DNA from 4 places in the Emergencia sp. JLR.KK010 genome. Region 3 is predicted to be linked to each of the others. Evidence: riboswitches for the same ligand, from Rfam matches in the RefSeq annotation. Region 3 holds a riboswitch; each other region holds the start of a gene.
The links. Region 3 has a riboswitch for cobalamin ahead of V1225_RS09235 (hypothetical protein). Riboswitches for the same ligand answer to the same signal wherever they lie in the genome.
Positions count from the first base shown of each region.

Region 1 (3,112 bases), 750 kb from region 3:
TATGAAAAGGATGGTGAGGCGCTGTGATATTGGTTAGACATGAGTTGAGACAGGGACGCGTTTCGTTTTTGATTTGGACTGCTGCCATTTCTTTTCTTCTGGCAGTTTGCATCTTCCTCTTTCCGGAGATGAAAGGACAGATGGAGAGTGTTGGCGATGTGTTTGCTTCCATGGGCTCTTTTTCCGACGCTTTTGGAATGGACCGTCTGAACTTCGGCATGCTGACCGGATTTTATGCTATTGAATGTGGGAATGTGCTGGGGCTTGGCGGCGCATTCTATGCCTGTCTGTGCGCGGCTGGCATTTTGAGCAAGGAAGAAAAAGATGGAACGGCTGAATTCCTGCTGACCCATCCGATTAGCCGCAGGCGGGTCGTGACGGAAAAACTCCTTGCGGTATTGGTGCAGGTGACGGCGATGAATCTGCTGGTTTATGGGATTTCTGTGTGCGCTATAGCGGCGGTAGGTGAAGCGATTCCCTGGAGGGAAATCAATTTGCTGCATCTTGCGTATTATCTGCTGCAACTGGAGCTGGCGGGGATTTGCTTCGGGATTTCTGCTTTCACACGTAAAGGCAGCGTGGGCGCCGGACTTGGCATCGCTTTTATGATGTATTTTCTGAATCTCATTGCCAACATTGCGGAAGCGGCGGCGTTTTTAAAATATGTGACGCCTTTCGCCTACTGCGAAGGAGCGGATATCGTGACAGCGGGCAGTCTCGATGGGACACTGGTGACAATCGGGATGGTAATTGGGCTGCTTGGGATTGGAGCCGGCTATTTGCGGTATGTAAAAAAAGATATTTATTAAATCATGTTCTCCCGATTGGATTGGGCGCTAAGATGGAAGCAGGTGAGAATCCTGCACGGTACCGCCACTGTAAGGGAGAGTTCTTGTTCGAGGGTTTTAGACTAGCCCCTGGAAACGGGAAGGTGAGTAAGAACGATGCCCTTTGAGTTAGGAGACATGCAGAAAATATGGGCTGCACCATTTTGGTGCAGCTTTTGATTAGTCAAATCCAGGAAATTGTCTAGTTCTAATTTTTGAAAAGTGCAGTATAATATGTTACGAAAAAAAGGAAATATATCTTCATAGAGACGAATAAACTGGAGGTGGAATATTTTGGTAAAGGATGTAAAACATATCATGGAAAGAAAAGCCTTCGAAAAAGGCTTGGAGTCGATTATCAACAAGGGACAGGAAAAGGATTTGACCGAAGTTATGCTTCCTATGATTAATATGCTGGAGAAAATTTTAGGAGACGCATGGGAAGGTTCTTCCTATGAACTTTTGAGAAAGCTGGCAAAAGACCCGAATAGCAAGTGGACCCATTATACACAAAATATTTTGCGCAATGTGGATCCGCATATTTTGAAGACCGTTGCTTTAAATGCTGGATATGAGTCTGGTTTTCGTGGTTACAAGACTTCTCTGAAAATGTCTGAAAAATACCAGTGCAATATTCCATGGATTATTCTGATGGACCCTACAACAGCGTGCAATATGCACTGTACCGGTTGTTGGGCTGCGGAATATGGCGATAAAATGAACCTTTCTTTTGAGGATATGGATAGAATTATCACAGAAGGTAAAGAATTGGGTATTCACGCTTTTCTGTTCACCGGCGGCGAACCGCTGATTAAGAAAAAGGAAATTATCCGTCTGTGCGAAAAACACAGCGATTGTGCATTTCATGCGTTTACCAACGGTACACTGATTGATGGAGCATTCTGTGACGACCTTCTTCGAGTAGGTAATTTCTTTGTATCGGTTAGCATTGAGGGCTTTGAAGAAAGCAACGACGGGAGAAGAGGAGAAGGCCATTTCCAGAAAGCCTTGGCGGCGATGGATTTGATGCATGAAAAGAGAATTCCTTTCGGTGTGTCGATTTGCTATACGAGCAAGAACTATTTGACTGTAACCAGTGATGAATTCCTGGATATGCTTATCGATAAAGGCTGTGTTTTTGCATGGTATTTCCATTATATGCCGGTGGGTGTCAATGCGAGTACAGAACTGCTTTTGACACCGGAACAGAGAGTTTATATGCACGATAAAATCAGGGAAATCCGCGGTATTACAGGTGGTAAAGAGATATTTGCGATTGACTTTCAAAACGATGGAGAGTTTGTACATGGCTGCATTGCGGCAGGGGAAAGGTATTGCCATATCAATGCCAACGGAGACGTGGAACCTTGTGTATTTATTCACTACTCCGGCGCTAATATCAAAGAAAAGTCACTTCTTGATTGTTTGCGTCAGCCGCTATTTCTTGCATATCGTGATGGACAGCCGTTTAATGACAATCATCTGCGGCCTTGCCCTATGCTGGAAAACCCAGGAATTCTGCAGGAATTAGTAAAGAAGACCGGAGCAAAATCTACGGATTTAGAAGCGCCGGAATCCTGTGAGCATCTTTGTGGAAAGTGCACAGAATATGCAAAGAACTGGGCGCCGGTGGCAGATAAACTGTGGGAGCAGGATAGGAAATAAACATATGCTGCAAGAGATAAGCTGCGCTGTTTGATGAGGAAATATCAAGCAGTGCAGTTTTTTTAAAATTGACTATAAGTCATTGACTGATAGTCAATTATACAGTATAATAAAGAAAAAGGAGGCACGCTTATGACGAGCAGACAGATTGCTGCCCTTGCAACAAAGAAAAAACTGCTGGATGCAGGCAGCAAAATTATCGCAGAGAAAGGACTTTCTCAGGCGACAGTTGACGAGATCACTGCACTGGCAGGTGTTTCGAAGGGCACCTTTTATACTTATTTTAAGAAGAAAGAGGATATTGTATTTGCGCTTGGATATGGTGCTTTCAGCGAGGTTTTGGATAAGGCCATGAGCCTGCAGGATACTTTCATAGAAAAAATCATCTATTATATGGTGCATTTTTCGGCATATATTGAAGACAGCGGATATAAGCTTTCTCAGGAGTGGATCAGAAGTTTGTCTGATATTTCTTCTTCGGAGGAGACAGGTCCCCGTGGAAAGCTCAAGTTTGATCTGGATTCGATCAGCCGATTGATTCAGGCAGGGGTAGAAGAAGGAAATCTGGCAAAAGATACGCCGGCAGAAGTTTTAACCCATACTTTGGCGGATATACTTTA
Region 1 covers NZ_CP143550.1:2,681,748-2,684,859, reverse strand. The annotation lists gene V1225_RS12940 (ABC transporter ATP-binding protein) at 1-27, shown strand, start outside; gene V1225_RS12935 (ABC transporter permease subunit) at 24-809, shown strand; cobalamin riboswitch at 796-988, shown strand; gene V1225_RS12930 (radical SAM protein) at 1,122-2,492, shown strand; gene V1225_RS12925 (TetR/AcrR family transcriptional regulator) at 2,625-3,112, shown strand, end outside.
Region 1: linked by a shared signal. The riboswitch ahead of V1225_RS12930 (radical SAM protein) and the one ahead of V1225_RS09235 (hypothetical protein) in region 3 are both predicted to bind cobalamin.

Region 2 (3,112 bases), 920 kb from region 3:
CTCGTGCCAAACCTTATCCGTAACAATTTGATTGTCCGGATTCTGCTGTACAAATCCAATTTCCGTTACACTGCGCCGATCATCGAGATCTGCCACAGGCTCACCGCAGTACAAAACCTGCCCCTGCAAATTGCCGTAGGGAATCAAATTTTTCTTCAGTTGTTTCAAAAGAGTGCTTTTTCCGCAGCCCGACTTGCCGCACAGTACGATAAACTCGCTGGGCTCTATAGCAAAACTTACATCCTTTAAGGCGTTACCTTCCGCTAGGGGATAAGAAAAAGTCACATGTTCAAGTCTAATTGTTTCCATTTATATTCTCCTATGATGTCGACAATCATCGGTGCCGCTGATAAAATTGCGTAGCTGATTAAAATCAACGCCGTTGTCAAATCCAACTGCGGAAGGACCAGTTTCGGATAAAAGTACATGTTGGTGACCCCTAGATAAGCACCATAAAATACCGGAGATGCCGTCACTGCCATCAATATCAGCATGGCAATATCTCTTCTCGAAAACTTGAAGAGGTGAAAGCTTGTTCTGCCCTTCAGCCCATAGCCTCTGGCTTCCATAGAGTCAGCACTTTCAATAGATGCTTCCAATGACCATGCAATTAAGATGGATACTTCCTTTAAAAGCTGTCTGGCGCGTCTGATTAAATTTCCTTCGGTATGACTGCGTTTCATGCATTTTTGCCCCAGCGTAATTTCCGCAAAGCGGTTTTTGAGCAGGGGGATAAATCTGAAAATCATGGACAAGGTCAGCCCCAGCACTGGTGCAACTTTTCCGAAGAGGTAAATCAGCTTATCCGCTGTAATAATTACGTTGAAGCAGGAAAACCACACAACCACGGCAATGAGCATAACCGCAGATGCAATACCGTAAACGATAGACTCCGCTGTAATTCTGTTGGTATTGATATACATCAGCACCGTTTCTCCATTGTTGTTGAAAAACATGTTGATAATTACCATGACAAGGAGCATCGCCAGCGAAATCCCAAGGTTTAGCTTCAGGCTCTTAAAGCCTTTGAGCACGAAGGCATAGCTCCAGGAAAATACCAGGCTCACCGCCAAAAAATACGGTGAAATAGAAAACATAGTAATACCCACAACCAGCGCAAAATAGGTAATGTTGACAAGTGGGTGAAAGGAACAAAATTCCGCTGTTTCACCAAGTCCTTTATTTTCCATGGCTCACCTCCTGTGATATGATATCATTATCCTCAGACAATAAAAAAGCTGTAGCACAATGGTGCTACAGTCCGTTTTTTCTGTATCTTCTATCTCGCTTAGCCAATAACCGTCAGCCGCTTTCATATTCCATGCAGGTCTTCTGGCTCAGAGATCATCACACTGCTATCCTTCCCGACGTTTCATCACGAAACGTTAGTGGTTTCTTAGCAGCATTCCTTCAATACAGCGACGGTAACCGCGCAGGACTCACACCTGCTTCCCTCTTAGCTGACAACTTGTCAGAACATGAAATAGTTTCATTCAATTGTTTCTAATGATTTATATACAGTATAGCACAGGCGGAAAGCTTTGTACAGTATAAAACTCTGCTTCCAAATCAGTTTACCATTTTTACAAAGTATTTTCTCAAAACATAGCTGGCAGCCCGTTTCTTCTTTCAGTCTATCATCTTCCAAATTCTGTATTGACTAGGGGATTTTTCCATGATAAAATTAGTATAAGGAGAAAAAGGCAAACTTTTACTATTTTGTCATTTTCTCTTTTTTAGTTTTTGCTGATTTCGTTCAAAGAAAGGGAGAAATATGAAACAAAAATCACAATTACGCCTGACTGATGATCTGGTCTTCTACTTTGTCTATGCATCCGATACAGACGCATCCCGCCATGCACTTATGGCTATGCTGAATCTGGTTCTGGACCGCAAAGATGATCCCATTACAGAGGTTACCGTTCTAAACAGCGTGCACAAAGGCTTCAAACCGAGCGATAAAGGCACGATTATGGACATCCGCGCCAAAACCCATGATGGAGAGCAGTTCAACGTGGAAATGCAGAATAAAGTACAGGATGGCTTCGAAAACCGTATTCTGCTGTATGGCTGCCGCATGACAAATTCTTCATTGGATTCCGGGGAAAACTATGATAAAATGAAGAAAAACGTAGTCATCTCTTTTGTCAACGGCATACAGTTCAGCCATATTCCGGATTTCCATACCCGGTTTATCATGGCAGAGGACACCTACGGGTACCCTCTGACTGACAAGCTGGAAATTCATTTTCTGGAGTTGGGGAAACTGCAGGCGCAAGATCCTTCGCTGATGAGCCCGTTGGAGCAGTTCTGTTCCTATATAAAATACGTTGGTGATGACCAGAAAGAAGACTATGTTGCAAAACTCTTAGAAACTGATGAGGAGGCAATCCATATGTCCGATCGGGTATACAAAAATGTTACAGACGATGAAGTCTTAGAAGTTCTCTTATGGCATGAGGAGATGGCAAAACACGACCGTACTACGGAACGTGATGCAGCCAGACGAGAAGGTCTCGCAGAAGGTAAAGCAGAAGGTATAGAACAGGGCATCGCCGCCCTTATTTTGGATAATCTGGAAGAAGGAAAGACGCAGGTACAGATTCTCTCTAAGCTGCAAAAGCACTTCTCCCTAACCGAGGATAAAGCACAAGAGTACTATTTAAAATATAGCAAGACGTACTAAGCGTTCCCATCCATAAAGAAATATAGAATGAACAAACCCTGCAAGGCGTATGCCTTACAGGGTTTTCATGTTTAGTATTAAGTTGATGTTTGATTATACTAATTCTACGAACACTACTTCAGCGCAATCGCCTCTTCTAGGTCCCAGCTTCAGAATTCTTGTATATCCACCGTTTCTGTCAGCATACTTTGGTGCAATTTCATCAAACAGCTTGCTTACTACGCTTTCGTCGTAGATGTATGCCAGCGCCTGTCTTCTTGCGTGAAGGTCGCCGCGCTTTGCAAGTGTAATCAGCTTTTCTGCTTCTCTTCTAGCTTCCTTAGCTCTGCAGTCAGTAGTAGAAATTCTACCTTCTCTGAGCAGATCAGTTACCAGATTTCTCAGCATAGCTTTTCTGTGAGCAGTAGGTCTGCCCAGTTTTCTATA
Region 2 covers NZ_CP143550.1:1,008,740-1,011,851, reverse strand. The annotation lists gene V1225_RS04795 (ABC transporter ATP-binding protein) at 1-309, opposite strand, end outside; gene V1225_RS04790 (energy-coupling factor transporter transmembrane component T) at 282-1,190, opposite strand; cobalamin riboswitch at 1,305-1,497, opposite strand; gene V1225_RS04785 (Rpn family recombination-promoting nuclease/putative transposase) at 1,775-2,686, shown strand; gene rplQ (50S ribosomal protein L17) at 2,780-3,112, opposite strand, start outside.
Region 2: linked by a shared signal. The riboswitch ahead of V1225_RS04790 (energy-coupling factor transporter transmembrane component T) and the one ahead of V1225_RS09235 (hypothetical protein) in region 3 are both predicted to bind cobalamin.

Region 3 (3,112 bases):
GTCAAAATGCCTTCTACGATAGCAAGAGGTACTTGCGTCGTAGCAAAAATACCCATGAATTTCGCAAGAGAAGCACCGACACCTCCTACTTCTGAAGGATAAGCCAGAGCCAGCTGCAGACTGGTAATGCAGTATGTAAGCAAATCACCTAAGGCAGCTGCCAGAAATACAGAAAACATTTTGTTTACCTTTAACTTTTTGCATAGCTTGTACACGCCATAGGTGATAAAAGGTCCTGCGATAGCCATGGAGAAAGTGTTCGCTCCAAGGGTAGTAAGACCGCCGTGAGCCAGCAGAATTGCCTGAAATAAAAGTACGATAATTCCCAAAATGCTGACTGCTGCAGGACCGAAAAGGATTGCGCCAAGACCGGTTCCTGTCATGTGAGAGCAGCTTCCTGTAACCGATGGAATTTTTAGCGAGGAAATTACAAAGATAAATGCACCTGCCATGGCAAGTACAGTGATAATTTTTCTATTATCTGTAAGGGTATTTCTGATGGAGAAAAAACCCCAGATAAGAAATGGAACGCATATCGCTCCCCATACCAGACAGTAGGTTCCGGGTAAGTAGCCCTCCATAATGTGCATGGCATTTGCCGTGGGAACCATACCAAAGACCAGTGAAAAAACTGTTACAATTGATAAAAATAATTTTTGCCTTTTTGTCATAAAGTATCTCCTTTCTTGATAAACAAATGAACAAAACACGAAATGTTGTATCTCTACGCAATAAAAAATCCTGTCATTTATGACAGGTGCAGCGATAGAAAAGTATGCAAAAAATACTTTCCGTTTCGTGTTCACACCCGGTCATCGTTCGTAACCTATGTAAATTGGCTGTATTTGGGTAGTTCTTCTGACTTAGACATCTGGCACCCTTATCTTGCCTTCCCAGTTTCCCAGTGACATAAATTAAGATAGGGCTACGTCATTACAGCGGCGCGACCGTGCAGGACTTTCACCTGCTTCTCTTTTAAACCCCTTGAAAGGGACCCTTATACATTCAATTGTAACCTCATTATATTACCGGAGGTTGTATTTTGTCAAGCGGAGGATAGGGGCAAAAAAAGATTCTGTACAAATGCGATTTGATATGATACAATGTCAGCGTAGAAGCGTTGATGCTTTGAAATAACAACTGAATGACAAGTATTTCTTGTCTGTTTTAACAGCAAAGAGGGAAACAGGTGCAAATCCTGTGCGGTTGCCGCCGCTGTAAGGAAGGAGTCATGCCGAAATACCACTGGACAGATAGTCTGGGAAGGTGTGCATGATGAAGATATCCGAGCCAGAAGACCTGCTTGAAATACTAGGAGTGCGCCTGACGGTTATCAGGTTTCCTAAACGACAGATACAGAAAATACGGGCTGTAGCATATTTTGCTACAGCATTTTTATTATTCTAATATTAAAACTTGCTTAGGAGAAATCAAAGTGGAAGAAAGAGAGTTAGAGCTAAGGAAGAAGCTGCTGATTGAAAAGATCAGTCGAAATCCAGACAGGAAATACGGGCAGAATGACAAAACTTCTGCTGTCTGGAAAAATTATGCATTAGCAAGTCCGGACGGCAAATGTGTCTACCAAAGCTTTTCTGATGAAGAACTGCTCGCTTATCTAAGGCGTTTAGCGTCAGAACTGGGGTATGGCCCTACGCAGGGAGAAGTATTTTGGATATTGAAAGACTACATCAAACAAAGGTTTGGTAAATGGCCTTATGCGCTTCGTGCTGCAGGGCTTTCCGCGTCAGCAGGTAAAGGCGGAAAAACTATGGAGCAGATGGAAAAAGAGCGATTGCATAAGGAAAAGCTTCTTGACATGGTCAGAGAAAAAGCACTGGAGCTTGGGAAAATTCCGCATCCCAGAGATCTGCCTGAGGTTTGCAGGGAAATCAAAAAATATTACAGCGGCTGGACTTCTGTTATTAAAGCTGCAAAGCTGGATGCTGATTTTCTTAAAAGAGCAGTCTATAAGATTCCTGATTTAGAACTGGAATATATCAATATGCTGGAAGCAGTTAGAAATTTTGCTCATGAAATAGGACGAAGTCCTCTTCATGGAGAAATTGAACAGGCTGTTAAGCAGGCGCTCATAGAGCGATGCGGCTCCTGGCGCAATGCGCTGTTTCAGATTGATTTGGAACCGGTCCTCCGAATGGAGCCTTTTCACGATATTTATATCGACCATAGAATGACAGAAAATCGAAGGCATCATTCTGACAGTCTCTATGGCTGCTATTATAAGGTATTGAATCTGGATGAAGATGATAGAAAGCGCCTTGGTATGGTAAAAGATATCTATCTGAAAAACGGAAAAATTCCTATGAAAAAGGAAGTGCCAAGACAGCTGCGGCAGGATTTGCACGAAAAATGCGGTTCCTGGGGTAACGTTCTCTATCAGATTGGCGTTACGCCAAAGGAATACTACGAGGAGAAAAATAAAAAGAAAAATAGTAATCAAGGAAAGTAAGAGGAATAAAAAGATGAATCAGAAACAAGACACCGCGATTCTGGTAGTCAGCTTTGGCACCAGCTATAACGAAAATAGAAAGGTCACAATAGATGCTATTGAGCAGGCAGTTGCGGATGCTTTTTCAGATTATCCGGTGCGGCGTGCTTTTACCAGTCAGATGATTATTAATAAGCTAAAGAAAAGAGATGGACTTCATATCGACAACGAAGCTGAGTCACTGCAGCATGCAGCAGCAGATGGATTCAGAAAGCTGGTGATACAGCCGACACATTTGATGAATGGAACAGAGTATCACGACCTTCTGCGCGATGTGGAAAAACATAGAGATCTTTTTGCAGCTGCAGTACTTGGAGAACCTCTTTTAACTGATAAAGAGGATTTTGAGAAAGTTGCAGCTGCCATGGTGGAAGACACAAAAGAGCATACGGATGAAAAGACGGCCGTGGTGTTGATGGGACATGGAACAGGTGTTGAGGCAAACAGGGTATACTTTGATTTGCAAGATGAGCTCAGAAAACAGGGACACCACAACTATTTTATCGCAACTGTGGAAGCGGTACCAACGCTGGAAGATATTCTTCCTGCCTTAAAGGAAGGCGGTTATGAAAAAATTGTGCTGCAGCCTTTAATGATTGTTGCAGG
Region 3 covers NZ_CP143550.1:1,928,848-1,931,959, forward strand. The annotation lists gene V1225_RS09230 (energy-coupling factor ABC transporter permease) at 1-671, opposite strand, end outside; cobalamin riboswitch at 831-1,014, opposite strand; cobalamin riboswitch at 1,142-1,322, shown strand; gene V1225_RS09235 (hypothetical protein) at 1,436-2,467, shown strand; gene V1225_RS09240 (sirohydrochlorin cobaltochelatase) at 2,481-3,112, shown strand, end outside.

Region 4 (3,112 bases), 1.0 Mb from region 3:
AGAAAAATAACAAATAGAATAAATGCAAGAATGGGGATGATTTTGGCGATGACGATAATCGTGTTAATGGTAACCGCTTCCTGCACGCCTCCCATCACAAGAAAAGTAAAGCCCCAAACCACAATAGATGCGCAGACGATGGAAGCCAGATTGTTGCCGCCGGCAAACAAGGGCATGAACTGACCCAACGCAGCGAAGAGCAGTGTCGCAAAAGACACTTGCGATAGAATCGCACTAATCCAATAGCCCCAGGCGGAGTTAAATCCGATGTAAGCGCCGAAACCCTCTTTTGCATAGGCAAAAATGCCGCTTTTCAGAGAGGGTCTTACGATACTGAGCCTGTTGAAGCACATGGCAAGGCTGTACATGCCGATACCGGCGATGGCCCAGCCAATAAGTACAGAAAGAGTGCCTGCGCCGTTTCTTGCCATATCGCTGAACATGTTGAAAACGCCGCTTGCCAGCGTTGTACCGATGGCAAAAAAAGTTAGTTTAAAAAGTCCAAGACCTTGTTTGTCCTGCATGATAAATTCCTCGCAATCAAATAAAGTTACTGATACTATGTGCAGAAGGCGAATTGCTTATACGTAGAAAGACGCAGAAACTTGTTTTGCGAGATACAATTTTGTGGTAAGATACCAAGTGAGAAAGAGAGAAGAAATATGACTGATACATTAATCATAATTATAAAATGTCTTGCGGCGGTTTTGGTCGGCGTTTTCGCAGGAAACGGCGCAGTATATTTCTTTAACAAAATGCCGGCGCAGTGGCTTTGCGACTATGACGAGGAGCCATCCGATGCACTGAAAGATCCATATACACAGCGCATCAAAAGTTACCCATGGAAATTTATCCTTACCATGCTGTTTGTTGTCATTGATATTAAATTGGTAATAGACGATTGGCAGTTTGCGGTGGCGGCAGTTTGCAGTCTTTGGCTGCTTTTGGAAATTGCTGTGGCTGATGCTAAGTATCGGATTGTACCAGATCAGCTGGTACTGCTTCTTGCGGTAACCGCCATGGGATTTATTGCCTTTCATGATGGATGGAAAGACTGTTTGTACGGAGGGCTTGCCGGATTTGGTAGTATGGGTGCCACTGCACTACTTGGCAAGCTGGCGTATCGCAGAGATACTCTTGGCGGTGGAGATATCAAGCTTTTTGCGGCGCTGGGTTTGATTGCCGGGCTTCGGGGAATACTGCTGATATTTGTGATGACTACACTCTTTAGTGCTGGGCATCTAATCTGGCTTCTTGTGAGAAAGAAAATCCAACGCACTGATACTGTTGCGATGGCGCCGTATATTGCACTGGCCGCGGCAATCCATTTGATTTTTTTGTGGGATTACATGCTGGTGCTACTGCTATAAGAGAGCCTTGACAATCTTCTCTGATAAGGGTAGAATATATTACAATTGAATAAAATGTCAGAATAATTTCGTGTTCTTTCCAAGACTTAAGTGTTTGTACTTCGTCTTGAGAAAGCTAAGATGGAAGCAGGTGAGAGTCCTGCGCGGTCCCGCCACTGTGAGACGTGAGTTCTGCCTATAATGCCACTGGAGCCAATATGGCCTTTGGGAAGGAAGACAGAACGGTTTAGCGTTGAGCCAGGAGACATGCACGAGAGGACAACTTGTAGATGTCGGAGGAACATTTAGAAGTATTTTTTGTACAGGAATACGGACTGTGAGAAAGTGGAGAATGCTTTTTTACAGTCTTTTTATTTTGTATAGATCACCGGTAAGGTGTTTAGATAAATGATGAATTGAAGAAAGAGAGGAAAGGACATGAGAAGAAAAACAGGGAACCGTTTTCTGGTAGTGTTTCTAATCGTGACGATGCTGATCAGTATGGCGCCGGCAGGCGTTTTTGCTGCAGATATACCAGAAGCACAGACTGTATCAGAGATAACAGGATCGGGTACAGAAGCAGATCCTTATTTAATTTCTGACGGGCGGCAGTTGTCATCGCTGGGTGGAACCACACTGACCGGCTGTTATCGTCTTACGGCGGATATCGATATGGAGGGTATCGATATGCGGCCGATTAACGGCTTGAGAAGCGGAACCTTTGACGGAGGCGGATTTGCGATTAAAAATCTCAGCATTACGTCTTCGGGAAATACCGGACTGTTTGCAGAACTGGGAAGCGGCGCAGAGGTTACCGGAGTAATGCTGGAGAATTGCAGTATTACCAATGCAGTATCCAGCGGCTCCGGCTATGGCGTTGGCGCACTGGCAGGAAAAATAAGCGGCGCTGCGAGTATCAGTAATTGCGGTGTTTTAAATGGAACTATTGTGTGTACCACCAGTCAGGCGGTTAATATGGGCGGTTTAGTTGGCTATATCGGAGATAATTGCACCATAGAAAGCTCCTTTGCAAGGGCAGAACTGACAGCGGGCAGCTACGCATACAGTTCTTCCTATCTGGGCGGACTTGTGGGAAATATCAGCGGCTACTGCAGCTGGACTGTGGCAGATTGTTATGCGGATGTTTCCATCGACACAAAAAACGGGTCAGGCGCGGGACTTATTGGACAGATTGGTAATTCGTACAGCGCATATACTCGTACTATAAAAAATTCTTATGCAGCAGCGGACATGGTAGGAAAAGATGCGTATCTTTATGGATTTGCCTATGCTGGATCTTCTTCTTGTGCTGTAGATATTGAAAACTGTTACTATGACAGTACGAAGTATACAGGAGATCAAGCGACAAATCTGAGATTGGCAGCTATTGAGGGAAAATCTACAGAAGAAATGGAGAGTCTTGCAGGACAACTGGGCGGCAGCTTTCAGAATCAGACGGGAAGCTATCCGATTCTGAAATGGCAGGATCCCAATGCTACTTACAGTATCACTCTGCAGTTAGTGCCGGAAAATGCTAAACTCATCTTTGACGGTGAAGAACAGCAAGAAAACGAAGACGGCGTGTACACCTTCTCATCTCTTCCATCAGGAAGTTCTCATTCTTACTGTGTGTCTCAGAGAGATGACATTACAGATTACGGCGACAGGGAAGGCACTATCGTCATAGGCAAAAAAGACATCACTCAGAAGATTACGCTGGAACAAAATGTTTATGATATGTCCTTCAGTCTGGTTCCGGGGGA
Region 4 covers NZ_CP143550.1:917,238-920,349, forward strand. The annotation lists gene V1225_RS04330 (basic amino acid/polyamine antiporter) at 1-524, opposite strand, end outside; gene V1225_RS04335 (A24 family peptidase) at 663-1,370, shown strand; cobalamin riboswitch at 1,448-1,639, shown strand; gene V1225_RS04340 (DUF4430 domain-containing protein) at 1,788-3,112, shown strand, end outside.
Region 4: linked by a shared signal. The riboswitch ahead of V1225_RS04340 (DUF4430 domain-containing protein) and the one ahead of V1225_RS09235 (hypothetical protein) in region 3 are both predicted to bind cobalamin.